Regions from separate parts of the Azospirillum aestuarii genome, predicted to be linked through region 1. Evidence: predicted binding sites of a transcription regulator. Region 1 holds the regulator's gene; each other region holds the start of a gene.
The links. The regulator PhoB, encoded in region 1, activates phosphate uptake and scavenging genes when phosphate is short. The targets are predictions, from matches to a motif close to TNTCATAAAACTGTCA.

Region 2: the regulator PhoB is predicted to act here: its motif matches at 1,689-1,704, upstream of JJL56_RS00215 (DUF47 domain-containing protein).
Region 3: the regulator PhoB is predicted to act here: its motif matches at 2,147-2,162, upstream of JJL56_RS00150 (Na/Pi cotransporter family protein).
Region 4: the regulator PhoB is predicted to act here: its motif matches at 2,239-2,254, upstream of JJL56_RS20685 (diacylglycerol/lipid kinase family protein).

Annotation. Positions count from the first base shown of each region.
Region 1 is NZ_JAEPIV010000002.1:675,576-680,207, reverse strand. It holds gene pstB (phosphate ABC transporter ATP-binding protein PstB) at 1-431, shown strand, start outside; gene phoU (phosphate signaling complex protein PhoU) at 477-1,277, shown strand; gene phoB (phosphate regulon transcriptional regulator PhoB) at 1,309-2,013, shown strand; gene JJL56_RS07835 (hypothetical protein) at 2,177-2,434, opposite strand; gene JJL56_RS07830 (DsrE family protein) at 2,440-2,877, opposite strand; gene JJL56_RS07825 (HesA/MoeB/ThiF family protein) at 2,903-3,691, opposite strand; gene JJL56_RS07820 (hypothetical protein) at 3,766-4,578, opposite strand.
Region 2 is NZ_JAEPIV010000001.1:36,960-41,591, reverse strand. It holds gene rraA (ribonuclease E activity regulator RraA) at 1-465, opposite strand, end outside; gene JJL56_RS33865 (NUDIX hydrolase) at 524-1,570, opposite strand; gene JJL56_RS00215 (DUF47 domain-containing protein) at 1,809-2,462, shown strand; gene JJL56_RS00210 (inorganic phosphate transporter) at 2,467-3,474, shown strand; tRNA gene JJL56_RS00205 (tRNA-Gly) at 3,616-3,690, opposite strand; gene JJL56_RS00200 (ATP-binding protein) at 4,042-4,632, shown strand, end outside.
Region 3 is NZ_JAEPIV010000001.1:22,386-27,017, forward strand. It holds gene JJL56_RS00135 (HNH endonuclease family protein) at 1-60, opposite strand, end outside; gene JJL56_RS00140 (LysR substrate-binding domain-containing protein) at 180-1,055, opposite strand; gene JJL56_RS00145 (DMT family transporter) at 1,160-2,071, shown strand; gene JJL56_RS00150 (Na/Pi cotransporter family protein) at 2,268-3,908, shown strand; gene JJL56_RS00155 (NAD-dependent epimerase/dehydratase family protein) at 3,927-4,632, opposite strand, start outside.
Region 4 is NZ_JAEPIV010000013.1:79,620-84,251, forward strand. It holds gene JJL56_RS20680 (hypothetical protein) at 1-1,150, opposite strand, end outside; gene JJL56_RS20685 (diacylglycerol/lipid kinase family protein) at 1,273-2,193, opposite strand; gene JJL56_RS20690 (UDP-2,3-diacylglucosamine diphosphatase) at 2,409-3,245, shown strand; gene JJL56_RS20695 (glycosyltransferase family 4 protein) at 3,242-4,240, shown strand; gene JJL56_RS20700 (globin-coupled sensor protein) at 4,290-4,632, opposite strand, start outside.

The DNA of each region.
Region 1 (4,632 bases):
GCATCCACGGCATCGCCAGCCACCGCGACGAGATGGACGAGATCGTCCAGACCTCGCTGCAGCGCGCCGGCCTGTGGAACGAGGTGAAGGACCGCCTGCGCGAGCCGGGCACCGGCCTGTCCGGCGGCCAGCAGCAGCGCCTGTGCATCGCCCGCGCCATCGCCGTCAGCCCCGAGGTGATCCTGATGGACGAGCCCTGCTCGGCGCTCGACCCCATCGCGACGGCCCACATCGAGGAGCTGATCGACGAGCTGCGCGAGAACTACACGATCGTCATCGTCACCCACAACATGCAGCAGGCGGCCCGCGTCTCCCAGAAGACCGCCTTCTTCCATCTCGGCGACATGGTCGAGTGCGACGACACCGAGGAAATCTTCACCAACCCGCGGGACGAGCGCACCCAGGGCTACATCACCGGCCGCTACGGCTGATCCCCGGCATCGCCACTACTCTTCCATCAGCGAAGGACGTGAAGCATGAGCAACGAACACATCGTGCGTTCCTTCGCGCACGAACTTGAGCGCCTGTCCAACCTGATCACCCAGATGGGCGGCGTCGCCGAAGCGCAGGTGGACGCCGCCGTGAAGGCGGTGGCCCGCCGCGACGTCGCGCTGGCCGCCCAGGTCATGCAGGCCGACCTGCGCATCGACGCCTACGAGCGCGACATCGACGCCGAGGCCGTGCGCCTGCTCGCCCTGCGCCAGCCGCTGGCCCAGGACCTGCGCGAGATCGTGTCGGCGCTGAAGATCGCGTCGGACCTGGAGCGGATCGGCGACTACGCCTCCAACATCGCCAAGCGCTCGCTGGCGCTGGCCCAGGTGCCGGTGGTGCGCCCGGCGGTGGCGATCCCGCGCATGGGGCGGCTGGTCGAGTCGATCATGAAGGACGTGCTGGACGCCTACATCGAGCGCGACGTCCAGCGCGCCATCGCCGCCTGGGAGCGCGACGAGGAACTGGACGACCTCTACACCAGCCTGTTCCGCGAGGTCCTGACCTACATGATGGAGGACCCGCGCAACATCACGCCCTGCACGCACCTGCTGTTCATGGCGAAGAACCTGGAGCGGATCGGCGACCACGCCACCAACATCGCCGAGACCATCCACTATCTGGTGGTCGGGACGACGCTGCGCGCGGCGCGTCCGAAGAACGACGGCAGCAGCTTCGCCGTGGTCGAGCCGGGCGGTTCGGTCATGGATGCGGCCACCGAGGCGGTGGAACGGGGATTGCCGCGGGACGGCGGCCCGGATAACGATGGAGCGGGACATGCCGCGTGACGGCGAGACGCGCAGTGGGAGCGGGACAAGCATGAATTCGGCGCTGAAGCCGCTCGTCCTCGTCGTCGAGGACGAAGCCGACATCGTGACGCTGCTGAAGTACAATCTGGAGAAGGAAGGCTTCCGGGTTAACGCCGCCACCGACGGCGAGGAAGCCCTTCTGCTGGCCGGGGAGCAGACGCCGAACATCGTCCTGCTCGACTGGATGCTGCCGCTGATGTCGGGGCTGGAGGTCTGCCGCCAGATGCGCCGCAACAGCAAGATGCGCGACATCCCGATCATCATGCTGACCGCCCGCGGCGAGGAGGCGGACCGCGTGCGCGGCCTGAATTCCGGCGCCGACGACTACATCACCAAGCCCTTCTCCCCGACCGAGCTGGTCGCCCGCATGCGCGCCGTGCTGCGCCGTTCGGCGCCTGGCATGACCGACGAGACGCTGCAGTTCGCCGACGTGACCATGGATCTGGCCGCCCACCGGGTGCGCCGGAACGGCCGCGACGTGCATCTGGGTCCGACCGAGTTCCGCCTGCTGCGCCATTTCATGCAGCATCCCGGCCGAGTCTTCTCGCGCGAGCAGCTGCTCGACGTGGTGTGGGGCCACGACGTCTATGTCGAGCCGCGCACCGTGGACGTGCACATCCGCCGCTTGCGCAAGGCGATGAACGAGGAGACGGAGATGGACCTGATCCGCACCGTCCGTTCGGCCGGCTACGCGCTGGACAGCAAGTCCATCTAACCGAAATGCCCGGACGCTGACCTTGCCCCACCCTTACCCTCCCCCGCTTCGCAGGGGAGGGGACTGCCGCCGCTTCGCGACCATCTCCCTCTCCTGCGAAGCGGGGGAGGGAAGGGGCCCACGCGCAAGCGTGGGAAGGGTGGGGGCCACGTGGCGGAGCTGTTCACCCCTCCAGCAGCCCCACCGCCTCCCGCAAAATCTCCACCTTCGGGCCGAAGCGCTTCGCCGGGTCGCTGTCCTCGATGAAGCCGATCATCATGCGCAGGGCGTACGCCACCCGCGGGGCGAGATCGGGATGCGCCGTCACATGCTGCGCCAGATGGGCCAGCGCGTCCCGGTAGGGCCGGCCCTCGAAACCCTCTGCGGCGATCGCCTCGAAGCGGTTCGCGTGTTCGATCACCAAGCTGTGGTCGTCGGTCATGGCGCTCACACGAACAGGATCGCGCCGGTCTTCGGCGCGTCGTTCAGAAAGGTGACGACTCCGCCGGTCTTCACCGGCACGTCGGGGCGCAGCGGGGCGCCAACGGGCAGGCCGAGCGCGCGCAGCCCCATCTCGCAGGCCATGACCGTGACCTTCAGCATCACGCAGGCTTCCAGCAACTCCTCGAAGCCGGCCAGCCCGTCGGCGGTGAAGGCGGCGTCGCGCTCCGCCGGGCGGCGGCCGTCGTCGGCGGGGTCCAGCCGGTGCCAGCCCGGCGCGCCGTCCGCGTCCTCGGCCAGCAGCGTGTTCAGGGCGCGGCCGGTGAAGAACAGCGTGACCTTGCGGTTGGTCGCCGCCGCCGCGCTGGCCATCACCAGGGCGTAGTGAACCCGGTCGAAGCCGCCCGCGAACAGGACGATGGACAGGTTTTCAGGACCTTCCATGGGTCAGGGCTCTCCCAAGCGCCGCTCAGTGGGCGGACAGGTCGTGGATGGTCGGGTGGGCGCCGCACAGCGGGCAGTCCGGGTCGCGGCGCACCGTGATGCGCTGGAACGAGGCGTGCAGCGTGTCGAGCATCATCAGGCTGCCCGACAGGCCCTCGCCGATGCCCAGGATCTCCTTCAGCACCTCGGTCGCCTGGAGCGAGCCGACGAAGCCGCCCAGCGCCCCCAGAACGCCGCCCTCGGAGCAGGACGGCACCAGCCCGCGCGGCGGCGGCTCCGGGAACAGGCAGCGGTAGCAGGGGTGCGGGGCGCCGAGATGCGCTTTGAAGGTGGACACCTGCCCGTCGAAGCGCAGGATCGCCGCCGACACCAGCGTCTTACCCGCGAAGTAGCAGGCGTCGTTCAGCAGGAAGCGCGTGGCGAAATTGTCCGACCCGTCGGCCACGATGTCGTAGCGGCCGATCAGGTCCAGCGCGTTGTCCCTGGTCAGCCGCGTCTTGTGCACCTCCACCGCCACGTCGGGGTTCAGCGCGCGGATGCGGGCGGCGGCGCTCTCCACCTTCGGAACGCCGAGCGACGACTCATCGTGGATCACCTGCCGTTGCAGGTTGGACAGGTCCACCGTGTCGTCGTCGATGACGCCGATGGTGCCCACCCCCGCCGCGGCGAGGTAGAGCAGCAACGGCGCGCCCAGCCCGCCGGCCCCGATGACCAGGACGCGGGCACGCAGCAGCGCCTCCTGCCCGACGCCGCCGACCTCCGGCAGGATGATGTGGCGGGAATAGCGGTGAAGCTGGGTGTCGGTGAAATCCATGGTCCGCAGAATAGCGCGGAACGCCCCGTGCCGCGCAAGCCCCCTTGCTCAGAGCCCCGCCGCGGGCGGAAGCGTCAGGCCAGCAGGCTCATCTTGTAGGGGGTGGTCTTCGACGTGCTGGACGATTTGTTCGCATCCTCCGCCGCCCACTGCTTCAGACGGGCCTCGCGTTCCCGCATGATCTTGTCGAATGGGCGCTCCTCGCTCGTGTCGTCGGGCGACTTGGCCACCTTCTGGACGAAGTTGAGCTGATAGGGGATTTCGCCGACCACGTTCTTCGGCGGGACGATCACCAGCTCGTACTGGCCGGGTTCGATCTTGAAGCTGGGCTTCTTCAGCATGTCCTCGCCCGACTTCGCCGGGTCCATCGTGTCGCCGGAGGCCACGACCTTGCCCTCCTTGCTCATGACGGCCCAGCGCGTGTAGGGCAGGGACATGTTGCCGACGAACTCACCGCCCTGGGCGACGGTCAGCGAGTGCTTCTGCACGCCGCTGTCGTTGCCCACGACGGCGCGGGCGATGCCCTTCATCTGGGCGCCGCTCCCCACCATCATGACGCTCTGGCGTTCGGTGATGTCCAGCGTGTATTCCCGCTCGTTCACCCCGCGCACGGCCTGGGAGATGACCGCCGTATAAGTGCCGGGGCCGAGCTTCGCGCTGGTCTGCGCCGACTCGTTCTTCGCCTTGGCTTCGGCGACGACCTTGTTGTTCTGGTCGACGATCTTGATGTTGGTGTTGATGTCGGCGATCTTGAAATTGAATTCGCCGGTCTTCGACACCGTGAACTGGCGGTAGTCGGTGGATGCGAGGTTGGAGTCCAATTCGTTGGTGATGCCGCGGAACTGGAACCAGTTCATCGTCGAGGCATTCGGAATCGCAACGCCCATGGTGGCCTCCCCCGCTGGTCCTGTGCCGTCAGCTCCGCATCGTCGGGCGGCCGT
Region 2 (4,632 bases), on a different contig from region 1:
CACCAGCACGCCATCCTCGTCGGCGAAGACCAGATCGCCGGGGGTGATGCGGATGCCGGCCAGAGTCACCGGCAGATCCTTCTGCCCCTCGCCATAGCGGACGGTCTTGCGCGGGATCGCCGCCAGCGCCTTGATGCCCAGGTCCAGCGTGGCGAGCACGGCGGCGTCGCGGACGCAGCCGTGGATGACCACGCCCTCCCAGCCGTTCTTCACCGCGTCCTTGGCGATCAGGTCGCCCATCAGGGCGGCGCGCAGGCCGCCGCCGCCGTCCACCACCAGCACCTTGCCCTGCCCCGGCGTGCCCAGCGTCTCCTTGACGCGGGAATTGTCCTCGAAGCACTTCACGGTCACCGCCACGCCGCTGAATTTGCAACGCCGGCCGAAATCGCGGAAGACGGGGTCGGCGACGCGGGCGGTCCTCTCGAACCGGTCGTAGAGGTCGCAGGTGCTGTCGAAATCGGTCATGCGCGTTCGCTCCCCTTGTTTCGGTATTGGCGGCAGGATACCCCCTAAACGGCGATGGTCAATCCTCCGGGGAGGCGATGGCTCCCGTGCTGGTCCGCTCCAGGATGGCGCTGCGGCGGAAGCGGTAGAGCTCGGCGGGGCGCCCGCCGGTCTGGCTCTCATACTGGCCGGTCGGCTCCACCAGCCCGCCGGAGATCATCAGGCGCCGGAAATTCTGCTTGTGCAGCCGCTCGCCGGACAGCGCCTCCACCACCTGCTGAAGCTGGTGCAGGGTGAAGGTCGGGGGCAGCAGCTCGAACACGATGGGGCGGTATTTCAGCTTGCCACGCAGACGTTCCAGCGCCGTCGCCAGGACGCGGCGGCCGTCGCGGGCCATCGGGCGGCCCAGCGCGCGGGGCATCTCCAACCGTACCGTGCGCTCCTCCACCCCCGCCCGGCGGGCCAGGTCATGGTCGCGGAACGCCTCCACCACCAGCCCGGCCTCGTAGAGAAGCTCATAGCGTTCCAGCACCCGTTCGGAATCCCAGTCCCCGCCGTCCAGGGCGAAGGCCATGCGGGCGCGCTCGCCGCGCCGGGCACGGGCGGGCTCGTCCGGCGCTGCGGCGACCCAGCGGGCCAGCGCCGGGCGGATCACCGAATCGAGCAGCGGCGGCGGCGCATCGCGCCAGTCCTCCCAGGGGAAGAACTCGTACAGGCCGCGCCACTCCGCCCCGTCGATGCGCAGCGGCGCCTCGCGCAGCAAGGCCAGATAGCCGACCACCAGCGAGCGCGGGCCGCCGAACAGCTCGTGCGGGTCGCGGTAGCGGTCGCCGAAGCTGTAGAGCTGCTCCACATAGCGCAGGGTCAGCCCGGCCGCGTCCTCCGCCACCGCGCGCAGGCCGTCCTGAAGGGTGCGGAAGCGCTCGGGATCGAAGGGCGCGCCCGGCAGGGCGTCGCGGTGGGGCGGCGGCTCGTCGCCGCGGCGGTGCGATTCGGGGATCTCGAAGCCGCTGCGCACGGTCACCACGCGCGGCTCGGCGCCGTTCGCCGAGGACACGCCCACCGAAACGATGGCCGCCGTTAGCCCGATCTGGGTTTCCGTGCCGATCTGCGTTTCCCCTGCCACGCGCCACCCGCCTCCCCGCTGCCGATCCGTCGGCGGCAGGATAAGCGGCCCGCCGCGGCAAATCACCGGTCTTTCCGCCGGGCACCCCCGTGAAATCTCGCCGCAAGCCGGCCCGGCATGACACTTTTGTGACTCCCCATAAGCGCCGGGGATGTTACACCAGCCGCGACGCTGGGGCTCGCGCGCGTCCGTGCGGGGTCCCCAGCGGTGCAGGCCGGCGTAAGTTGGAGAACCACGCATGCTGAATTTGTTCCGGGCCCTGATGCCGCGCGAAGAACGGTTTTTCGACCTGTTCGCCGACCATGCCCGGACCGTCGCCACGGGCGCCGAGGCGCTGCGGGCGATGATGGCCAGCGGCCAGGACCTGGAGGAGCGGTTCCAAACCATCCGCCGGGTCGAGAGCGAGGCCGACGCCATCGAGAAGGACATCCAGCTCGCCGTCCACCGCAGCTTCATCGTGCCCTTCGACCGTTCGGACATCCAGGAACTCGGCAAGCGGATGGACGACGTCCTCAACCTCATCGAGGAGACCGCGCGTCACCTCGTCGAGGCGGGCTTCAACGACTACACGCCGGAAATGCACGCCCAGGCCGATGCCATCGTGCGCTGCACCAATCGGCTGAGCGCGGGCATCCCCCTGCTCCGCGACATTCCCAAACACGTCGAGCAACTCCACGCGATGACCGCCGAGGTCTCGCGGATCGAGAGCGAAGGCGACCGGCTCCTGCGCGAGGCCAACCATCGGCTGCGCGACGAGAGCGGCGGGCTCGACGCCCCCATCACCCATCGCCACGCCCTTCAACGCGAGATCATCGAGCTGCTGGAACGCGTGCTCGATGCGTGCGAGGACGTGGCCGACACCATCGACGGCATCATCGTCGAACAGGTCTGATCCCATGGAAGCCGCTACCCTCGCCCTGCCCATCCTCATCGGGCTGATCGGCGTCGCCCTCCTCTTCGATTTCCTCAACGGGCTGCACGACGCGGCCAACTCCATCGCAACGGTCGTCTCCACCCGCGTGCTGTCGCCGCGGACCGCCGTCGCGATGGCCGCCTTCTTCAACTTCATCGCCTTCCTGTTCTTCGGGCTGCATGTGGCGACCACCATCGGTACCGGCATCGTCGGGGCGGGGGTGGTGGACCCGCACGTCATCTTCGGCGCGCTGATGGGCGCTATCGTCTGGAACGTCTTCACCTGGTGGCTGGGCATCCCGTCCAGTTCCTCCCACGCGCTGATCGGCGGCCTCGTCGGGGCCGGCGTGGCGAAGGCCGGGCTGGACGCCGTGGTGGTGTCGGGTCTGGCGAAGACCGCCGCGGCCATCGTCGTCTCGCCGGTGGTCGGCTTCCTGCTGGCCAGCGTGATGATCGTGGCGGTGTCCTGGCTGTTCCGGCGCACCACCCCCTTCGCGGTCGACCGGCTGTTCCGCCACCTGCAGATCGGCTCCGCCGCGCTCTACAGCCTGGGGCACGGCGGCAACGACGCGCAGAAGACCATGGGCATCATCGCTGTCCTGCTCTTTTCCCAGGGGCTGCTGGGGCCGACCTTCCACGTGCCCTTCTGGGTGGTCATCACCTGTCAGGCCGCGATGGGGCTGGGCACGCTGTTCGGCGGCTGGCGCATCGTCAAGACCATGGGGTCGAAGCTGACCGACCTGAAGCCGGTCCAGGGCTCCTGCGCGGAGACGGGCGGCGCGATCACTTTGTTCGTCGCGACATGGCTCGGCGTTCCGGTCAGCACGACCCACACCATCACCGGCGCGATCATCGGCGTCGGCGCCGCCCGCCGTACCAGCGCGGTGCGCTGGGGTCTGGCGCAGGGCATCGTCATGGCCTGGGTCATCACCCTGCCGGCGACCGCCATCGTCGGCGCGCTTTTCTACGAGGTGTCGCGGGTGCTGTGGTAGCCGCGACGCCGGAGCGCGGCACGGCGGGCCGAAAAGGCCCGCCACCGGCTTACGGACCGTACTCACGGCTTGGCAAAGAAACGCAAAACGCGAAAAGGGCGGCCCGAGGCCGCCCTTTTTCGTACCATCCGCGCTGTGTCATGGAGCGGGCGAAGGGATTCGAACCCTCGACCCCAACCTTGGCAAGGTTGTGCTCTACCCCTGAGCTACGCCCGCGCCGCTCCAGCGGAGGAGCGCCCGTATACGCCCCGGCGACGGCCAAAGCAAGTCTATTTTTTCACGCGACGCCAATCCGTGCGTCGAAGGAGCCTCGGCACGGCAGGAATGCAGGCGGGTGGAGGCCGCCGCTTGCGGATTGCGCAATAAAACATACCAACATATGTTACGCTGCCTCGTTCAGAACGGAATTACCCAACCGTTGTTTTGAATGTCTGCGCATTCGAATTTGTTTCCTCTAACATGCCGATGACGCTCCGCAGGGGGGCTTCGATGGCCGGAACGGATATGGACCTGGGCGAATCGCGACCGATGCCCACGGCGGCGCCTCGGGAGGCGTTGTGCCGGCCCATGCCCGCGCCAGACGTCACGCGCGCCGCGGATTCAGCGGATGGCGGAGCGGCCCGGCGCAACAGCGCGGAACGCAAGGTCGTCACCGTCCTGTTCGCCGACATCGTCGAATCCTCCAGCATGGTGTCAGGCCGCGACCCGGAGGAGGCCGACCAGACCCTTCTCACCATCCTGCAAGTCCTCACCGACTCGGTGGATCGCTACGGCGGCACGGTGGCCCAGGTGCTGGGCGACGGCATCATGGCGGTGTTCGGCGCGCCCTCCGCGCAGGAGGACCACGCGCTGCGCGCCTGCCTCGCCGCGCAGGACATCGCCCGCTCGGCCATCGATTCGGACGAGTTCAAGATGCGGGTCGGCATCAGCTCCGGCGAGGTGGTGGCCCAGATCATCGAGACGGGGGTCTGGACCGACTACCGCACCGTGGGCGAAACCGTTCATATCGCCGCCAAGCTGCAGCAGCGGGCGCAGCCCAACAGCGTGCTGCTGAGCCGCGAGACGCTGGATCTGGTGCCCAAGGGCCTGACGGTCCGCCCGGCGGGAACCCTGCGCCTGTCCGCCACGGCGGAGCCGGTGACCGCCTTCGCGCTGGAA
Region 3 (4,632 bases), on a different contig from region 1:
CAGCGTCAGCGGACGGCCCCTCCGGCCGCCTCGCGGTGCTCCGCTTCTCCGTCGCGCCATGCCCTTGGTCCCTCAACCCTGTTCTTCGCCATACCTGGATATGGTTCCTGGCCTGTTCTATGGCGCTTTGGGGACGTGGCGCAACGGTGCGAGAGGAGTGGTTGCGCCGGGTAGCCCCGTCACGCCCACACCGGCTCCGGAAGGCTTTCCATCAGCAGGCCGGTGACCAGCTCCACCCCGCCACCCCGCGCCGCGCCTCCGGTCAGCAGCGCCAGTTCCGTCTCCGGCAGCGCGGGCAATCCGTCCGCCACGCCCAGGAAGCGCGCTCCGGCAGGCAGGGCGCTGTGGGGAAGCACGCTGACGCCCAGCCCGCCGGACACCGCGGCGCGCACCCCGGCGTGGTTGGGGCTTGAATAGGCCACCCGCCAGCGCCGCCCGGCGCGCTCCAGCTCATGCACCGCGCGGTTGCGGTAGACGCAGCCCTGGGGGAACAGCACCAGCGGCAGCGGGTCATCGCGGTGCAGATCCTCCACCGCCGGGCCGACCCAGCAGAGCGGCTCCCGCCACGCGCGCAGCGCGCCGGGGCGTCCGGGTTCCTGCTTGACCAGGGCGATGTCGAGGTCGCCGCACTCCACGTCCGCGCGCAGCCGCACCGACAGATCGCAGCGCACGTCCAGCCGCAGCCGCCGGTTCGCCCGCGCGAAGTCGGCGAGCAGGCGGGGCAACCGCTCCACCGCGTAATCCTCCGGTACGCCCAGCCGCACCACCTCCGCCGCCGGGCGCCCGGACAGCACGGCGTTCGCCTCGTCGTTCAGCGCCAGCAGCCGGCGGGCGTAGCCGAGCAGCCGCTCCCCGTCGTCGGTCAGCGCGACGGCGCGGCTGTTGCGGTCGAGGAGCGGCAGGCCGACCTGCTCCTCCAGGCGGCGGATCTGCTGGCTGACCGTCGATTGCGTCTTGTGCACCCGCTCTCCGGCCCGCGTGAAGCCGCCGGCGTCCACCACCGAGACGAAGGTGCGCAGCAGGCCCAGATCCATCTCACGCACCGGACCGACCATTCAGGTTTCGAATGCAATGGATGATATCATCCAATTTCCAAATGAAAAGAGTCCGCGCCATCCTCTCCCCAACGCAGAGCATTCCGCATGGGAGAGGATCGGCCATGACGCACGCCGCCACGCACGCCGCCACGCACCCCTTACCCCTGACCGACCCGCGGGCGGCGCCGCTCGCCCTGGTCGTGCCCTTCTGCCTCGCCTGGAGTTCGGCCTTCGCCGCGGGAAAGATCGGGCTGGCCGACTGCCCGCCGCTGCTGCTGCTGGCCTTCCGCTTCCTGATCGCCGGGGCGCTGCTCGCCGCCGTCGCGGCGTGGCGGGGCGAGTATCGCGGGATAGCCGGACGGACGCTCGGCCTGCTGGCGCTGCTCGGCCTGCTCAACCATGCGCTCTATCTGGGGTTGAGCTACAGCGGCATGACCTACGTGTCCTCCGGCCTGACGGCGCTGATCGTCAGCGCCAACCCGGTGCTGACCGCGGCGCTGGCCGCCCTGCTGCTGGGCGAGGCGATGAACCGGCGCAAGGCGGCGGGGCTGGCGCTGGGGGTGGCCGGGGTGGCGCTGGTGGTGCGCGGGCGGCTGGGCAGCGGAATGGATGCACCGCTGGGCATGGCGCTGGCGGTCGGCGCGCTGGTGGCGCTGTCGGCGGGGACGCTGCTGTTCAAGCGGCTGGCGCCGCAGACGGGGCTGCTCGCCGGCACCGGCGTGCAGGTGCTGGCGGCGGGGTTGGCGCTGCTGCCCATCGGGCTGCTGCTGGAGGACGCCGGGTCGATCCGGCTGACCGCCGGCTTCGCCGGGTCGCTGGTCTATCAGGCGCTGGTGGTGTCGATCGGCGGCTACCTGCTGTGGTTTCGCCTGTTGCAGCGGACGAGCGCCACGGAGGCCAGCGCCTATCACTTCCTGATGCCGCCCCTGGGCATGCTGTTTGGCTGGCTGCTGCTGGGCGAGGCGGTGCAGCCCTGGGACCTGTTGGGCATTCTGCCGGTGGCCCTGGGCATTTGGCTGGTCACGCGGGGGTGAGCGGAAGGCCCGAGTGCGGCGTCCCGGCAAAGGGGATACGCCTTTCGCGGGGGATCAGGTTGCGCCCTGCGATTGTTACGTTTTCATGACGCCCCACTCTCCATCGTCCTTTTGTTGAGGCCCACACGCCGGGAGGCCCGCCATCACGACCGCCGCCGTCTCGCCCACCCTCGTCCTGATCGACATCCTTGGCGCCGTGGCGCTGCTGCTGTGGGCGCTACGGCTGGTGCGGACGGGCGTCTTCCGGTGGGGCGGAGCGGCGGTCCGCCGCTGGGTCGGTTACGGCACGCGCAACCGGCTGGCCGCCTTTTTGGCCGGCGTCGCCGCCACCATCGCGGTGCAGAGCAGCACGGCCACCGCCCTGATGACCGCCTCGATGGCCGGGCAGGGTTTCATGACCACCGCCATGGCGCTGGCGGTGATGCTGGGCGCCGACGTCGGGACGAGCCTCGTCGCCCGGCTGCTCGCCGTCGACCTGCACTGGCTCTCGCCCAGCCTGCTGCTGATCGGCGGGGCGCTGCACGCGGCGGGCGGCGAGCATCGCGGGCGCCGGGCGCTGGCCCGCATCCTGGTCGGCATCGGGCTGATGCTGCTGGCCCTGAAGCTGCTCGGTGCCGCCACCCTGCCGGTCCGGGAGTCGGCGCTGGTCCAGGCGATGCTGGAGGCGCTGGGCGGCGAGCCGCTGTTCGCCCTGATCGTCGCGGCGGCGCTGACCGCGGCGGTGCATTCCAGCCTCGCCACGGTGATGCTGGCGGGGTCCCTGGCCGGGGCGGGGGTGATCGGGACCGAGACGGCGGTGGCCCTGGTCCTGGGCGCCAATCTGGGCGGCGCCGTGCCGGCGGTGCTGGCCACGTCGGCGGACGGGGCGGCGGCGCGGCGGGTGCCGCTGGGCAACCTGCTGGTCCGGGTGACCGGGTCGCTGCTGGCCCTGCCGCTGGTGCCGATGGCGGCGTCGTTCCTGGCCGGGATGGCCCCGCTGACGGCGGTGGTCACCGCGCATGTCGCCTTCAACACGGCGCTGGCCTTGCTCTTCCTGCCGCTGGTGACGCCGCTCGCCCGGCTGACCGAAGGGCTGCTGCCTGAACCGGCGGACGTGGGCGAGGACGCGGCGACGCCCCGGCATCTCGACGAGTCGGCGCTGGAAACCCCTTCCGTCGCCATCGCCGGCGCGGTGCGCGAGACCCTGCGGCTGGGCGATCTGGTGGAGGACATGCTGTGCCGCAGCCTGACCGCCCTGCGCCAGAACGACGAGCGCCCGATCGCCGAGGTCAGCCGCGCCGACGACCGGGTGGACCGGCTGCACACCGCGCTGAAGCTCTACCTCGCCAAGCTCGGCCGCCGCCACCTCGACGCCGAGGAGACCCGGCGGGTCGACGACCTGATGGCCTTCGCCATCAACCTGGAGCACATCGGCGACATCATCGATAAGAGCCTGATGGAACTCGCCGCCAAGCGCATCCGCCACCACCTGCATTTCGCGCCGGAGGATTTCCGGGAGGTGGAGGAGTTGCACCGCCGCACGGTGGAGAATCTGCGCACGGCGCTCGGCATCCTGATCGGGGAGGATCGGCGGCTGGCCCGGCAGCTCATCGCCGGGAAGGACGCGGTGCGGGCGCTGGAGCGCACCGCCGCCGCCCGCCACCTCGACCGCGTGCGCCGCGGCGACGCCGCCAGCATCGAGACCAGCGCCCTGGTGCTGGACATCCTGCGCGACCTGAAGCGCATCAACGCCCACGTCGCCGCGGTCGCCCTGCCGATCCTTGATCAGGTGGGGGAACTCCGCGAAAGCCGCCTGAAGGTGGTCGGGCTGCCCCGGCTGGAAAGCCGCGACGTGTAGGGAAGGGGAAGCGCGGCGTTACCGTGGCATCTGCCCGGTCAGGGTGGCGCTCAGCCCCTGCAGCAGGCCGAACCGGCAGCCCTCGCCGAAGGCGGCGCGCAGCCGTGCCGGGTCGCCGATGGACACTCGGATGTCGCCCGCCCGCGCCGGCTGGTGCAGGCGGCGCACCCGGCTGGCGCACAGCTCCTGCAACACCTCCAGCAGCATCAGGAGCGAGGTCGGCCGGCCGGTGCACAGGTTGAAGACCTCGGCCCCTTCGGGGCGGCGCTCCATCGCCTTGACCTCCATCGCCTTGACGAGAAAGCGCACGACGTCGCCGACGAACACGAAGTCGCGCACCTGCTCGCCGTCGCCGAAGATCGTCACGTCCTCGCCCTGCGCCACCCGGCGGGCGAAGATCGAGATCACCCCGGAGTAGGGCGAGGACGGGTCCTGCCGGGGTCCGTAGACGTTGAAGAAGCGGAAGCCCGTCGTCGGCACCCCGTGGATGGCCCAGGCGACGTTGGCGTGCAACTCGCAGCCCAGCTTGTCCACGCCGTAGGCGGACAGCGGGCGCGTCGCGGCGTCCTCGCGCAGCGGGGTGGCCGTGTTGTCGCCATAAACCGCGGCGGAGGAGGCGTAGACAACCGGCACCGGGTTGCCGTTGCGGGCGCTGCGCGCCGCCTCGAAGACGGTGACGGTGCCCGACAGGTTGGTGCGGTGGGTTTCCGCCCACAGTTCGCGC
Region 4 (4,632 bases), on a different contig from region 1:
CCTTGTTGCTGGCGATGGCATGGAGGCTGCGCCGGTCGAAGCCGCCGAACAGCCGGTCCACGTCCTTTCCGGTCGGGTCGGAGTAGTTCACCCCCTTGCCTTCCTTCGCCATGGCCGTGTAGGTGGCGTCCAGCGAGTCACGGGCGTCCTGGATGACCTTCGCAAAGCCCTGGAGCCCCGGGGTCTGGGTGGTGGTCAGCACCGTGGTGGGCGGCGGCGGCAGGCCGGCGGCCTCGGCCTCCTCCTTGGCGGAGGGCTCGTAGCCTTTGCCCCCTGGGAAGCTCTTGTCGACTTCACCACGCCCGATGCCGGGAATGTTCACGTCCGCGGCGTACTGCGCGAGACCATTCGCGTAAAGCTTCCCCTCGAAGCCCAGGTCATACATAAGCTTGGCGGCGGCCTTTCCCTTCTCATTGTCCGGCGATAGCAGCCCACCCTCGCTGCCCTCCGCTTCCGCGCCGAAATCCAATTTTTCGAACGCCTCCTCTCCCTTCGTCGCGAAATACCTGAAGGCATTGCCCTTGATCTTGTTCGGGTCGCCACCGACGGTTTCCATCATCTCGCGGTCGATGTCCGCCGTCTCCGCGCGGAAGAGGGCATTGGCCGGAGCCATCGCCGCCTGGAACGCCTCGGTGTCCTCATCCTTCCCGAAGGCGTCGTAAGCGGCGGTCCGCGCCTCGTTCAGGGCCGACATGGCCTTGCCCATGCGTTCCGTCTTGGTCTTGAAGGCCTTTTCAGCCGCCCCGACCTTCTCCGCCCATTCCTTGTCCTCCTCATCCTGGGGCCGCTCCTTGATGAAGCGGTCCTTCACGGCGTTGGTCGCCATTTGGCGCAGCCCCAGCGCCACATCCTTCTCGGTCATCTTGCCGGTCTTGACGAAGTCCTCCAGCATAGCGCGGCCCTTGGAGCCGATGGATGCGAAGACCTTTCCCGCCACGCCGGTCAGCGACTTCGCCAAGCCGCTGAGTTCCACGCTGTCCTCGCCCTTCAAGGCGGCCAGGGCCGCGGCACCCGCGGAGGACCCGGCGTCGGAGGCCGCCTTCCAGGTTCCCTCCGCCTCGGCGGCCCCCCCGGCGGGCTTCCATTTGGTGGTGGTCGCGGTGGCGCTGGCCGTGGTGGCCGAGAACAGGGCGTTGATCGACGTGGACATGGCTTCCCCCTTGCGGTCCCGCCTGAGCCGCGGGGCCTTAATCCTTAGAGACCGAAGTAATTATTGAATGTTCCCAAAGTAATTTTCTCAAGAGACCCGTTAACGGACTCTTAAAACAGTAATCAGCGCGTCAGCACCGGCAAGATCCAGGGCGCCAGCGCGATCTCCACCGGGAGACGGGCGATCACGTCGCCGTCGCCCTGCACGGGTTCCCCCACCGGCCCATCGATGATCACCCGCCGGGCCGGCAGGATGCGGTAATCGGGAAAACGCGGCAACCGCCCGGCGGTGACGCCCCACAGGTAGCGCAGGGCGTTCCCCCGCCCCGCCCGCGGGAACAGGCAGACGTGCAGCCGCGGGTCGGTCAGCCGGGCGTCGGGCGCGCAGACGAAGCGCCCCCCATAGAAATGCCCCTTGGCGACGATGACGGAGGCGACCTCCATCGGCTCCGCACCGTCAACCGCCACCCGGTAGGGGCCGCCGCCGCCCGCGGCGATCCGGGCCAGCGTTTCCACCGCATAGGCGCCCTTGCCGATCAGCCGCTTCAGCCGCGTGTCCACCCCCTCCACGACGCGGGCGTCCAGGCCGGCGCCGGCCATCATGGCGAAGGCGCGGCCATTCGCCACACCCAGATGCACGGGCGTCGCCCGCCCCTCCGCCAGCACCCGCGCCACGCCCTCCGCATCCAGGGGCAGGTCCAGTTCATGGGCCAGCACGTTGGCGGTTCCCAGCGGCACGATGCCCAAGGGAATCGCCGCACCTCCACCGCCGCGCGTTCCCAGCCCGTTGACCACCTCGTTGATGGTGCCGTCGCCACCCGCGGCGACCACCGCGTCGAAGGCGCCGGGCGCCACCGCGCGGGCCATCGCCTCGGCGTCGCCGCGCCCGCCGGTGGCCCGAAGCGTCACCGCGGCCCCATGGCGCCGCTCCAGCAGTTCCAGCACCGCGCCCAGGCGGCGCGCCCGCCGGGCGCCGGCCACCGGGTTGTGGATCACCAGAAGTCGCCGCCGGGTCGCCGCGGCCGGCCCGGATGTTTCAGGCACCGATTCGCCCCTATCCGTCACGCCACCCCCAATGTGACCATCCTGTTTCAGTTTTAATAAAGTCATTTATCGCCTTTGTTTCACTATCAAGAAGTCTCATCAAAATCATCACCCCCAACAGATGCGGGCGGCCGAAATCATTGTCAAGAGAATGCCCCGCGGATATACGGAAGACGTTTCAACGAACCCTTGCCGGCATGGCGATGGAGCGGGGCATGAGCGCATCACGCGACGTCAAGCAATACCGCAGCATCTGGATCTCCGACGTCCATCTGGGCACGCGGGGATGCAAGGCGGAGTATCTTCTCGATTTCCTGAAGCACAACGAGTCCGACCACCTCTATCTCGTCGGCGACATCGTGGACGGCTGGCGTCTGCGCAAGACGTGGTACTGGCCGCAAGCGCACAACGACGTGGTGCAGAAGATCCTGCGCCGGGCGCGCAAGGGCGTGCAGGTCTATTACATTCCCGGCAACCACGACGAGGCCGCCCGCGACTACGCCGGCTTGCAGTTCGGCGGCGTCCAGGTGGTGGAGGAGATGATCCACGTCACCGCCGACGGGCGGCAACTCCTGGTCACCCACGGCGACCGCTTCGACGTGGTGGTGAAATACGCCCGCTGGCTGGCCTTCATCGGCGACAACGCCTACGTGGTCCTGCTCCAGGCCAACACGCTGTTCAACTGGGTCCGGCGCAAGCTGGGCTTCCCCTACTGGTCGCTGTCCGCCTTCCTGAAGCACAAGGCGAAGACCGCGGTGGAGTTCATCGGCAACTACGAGACCGCTCTCGGCGACGAGGCCCGGCGCCGCAAGGTGGACGGGGTCGTCTGCGGTCATATCCACACCGCGGAAATCCGCGACATGGAAGGAATCCTCTATTGCAACGACGGCGACTGGGTCGAGTCCTGCACCGCCTTGGTCGAGCATCCCTGCGGCCGGCTGGAGATCATCGATTGGGCGGCGGACATCCGCCGGCGCGCCGCAACGACGCTGCCCGCCCGCATCCCGGCCAAGGAGAAGCCGGAGAATGTGAAGGAGAAGGCGGCGGCGTGAACATCCTGATCGTCTCCGACGCCTGGCTGCCCCAGGTCAACGGCGTGGTGCGCACCATCGGCACCGTCCGCGCGGAGCTGGAGGCCATGGGCCACAGGGTGGAGGTGATCGGCCCCGACCGTTTCCGCACCGTGCCCATGCCCACCTATCCGGAAATCCGGCTGGCGCTGGGCGCGGGGCGGCGGCTGCACGCGATGATCGACGCGCTGCGCCCCGACTGCATCCACATCGCCACCGAGGGGCCGCTGGGTTTCGCCGCCCGGCGCTACTGCCTCGGCCGCGGCCGGCCCTTCACCACCGCCTACCATACCCGCTTTCCCGAGTATGTGCGTGACCGGGCGCCGGTGCCGCTGGCGCTCAGCTACGCGGTGGTGCGCCGTTTCCACAAGCCGTCCTCGGCGGTGATGGTGGCGACGCCATCCATCGAGAGCGACCTCGCCGCCCGCGGCTTCACCAACATCCGGCGCTGGACCCGCGGCGTGGACACCGAGCTGTTCCGCCCCCGCACCAAGAGCTTCCTGGCGCTGCCCCGCCCCATCGCCCTCTATGTCGGGCGCGTGGCGGTGGAAAAGAACCTGGAGGATTTCCTCAGGCTCGACCTGCCGGGCAGCAAGGTGGTTGTCGGCGACGGCCCGGCCCGCGCCGACCTTCAGCACAGGTATCCGGAGGTCCATTGGGCCGGTGCCCGCCATGGCGAGGAACTGGCCCAGCATTACGCGGCGGCGGACGTCTTCGTCTTCCCGTCGCGCACCGACACCTTCGGTCTGGTGCTGCTGGAGGCGCTGGCCTCGGGCGTGCCGGTGGCCGCCTACCCGGTGCCCGGCCCCCTGGACGTGGTCGACGGCTCCGGTGTCGGCTGCCTGGACGAGGATCTCAAGGGGGCGGTCGAACGCGCCCTGGCCATCCCGCCGGAACACTGCCGGGACCATGCCCTGAACTTCTCCTGGCGGCGCTCCGCCGAGCAGTTCCTGGCGAACCTCCGGCCCTTCGCCTGAACGGGGAGGGAAGCCGGGCCGGCGCGCTGCAGGCCCGTCCCCCCTGCGATCACGCGGCGCGGATGCGCTGCATGAACAGGTCCACGCTCTCACGCAGGCGGTCGGACTCGCGGTGCAGGTTGCCGGCGCTCCCCAACACCTCCTCGGCAAGGCTGCCGGTCTCCGACGCCCCCCTGGTCACCGCCCCGATGGTGTCGGTCACGCTGCGGGTTCCGCGGGCGGCCTCCTGGACGTTGCGGACGATCTCCTGGGTGGCGCTGGTCTGCTGCTCCACCGCCGCGGCGACCGTGATGACGATGTCGTTGATGCTGCCGATGGTGGCGCCGATGCCGTTCAGCGCCTCGGCGGAGCCGCGCGCCACCTCCTGGATGCCGGTGATCTGGGCGGAGATG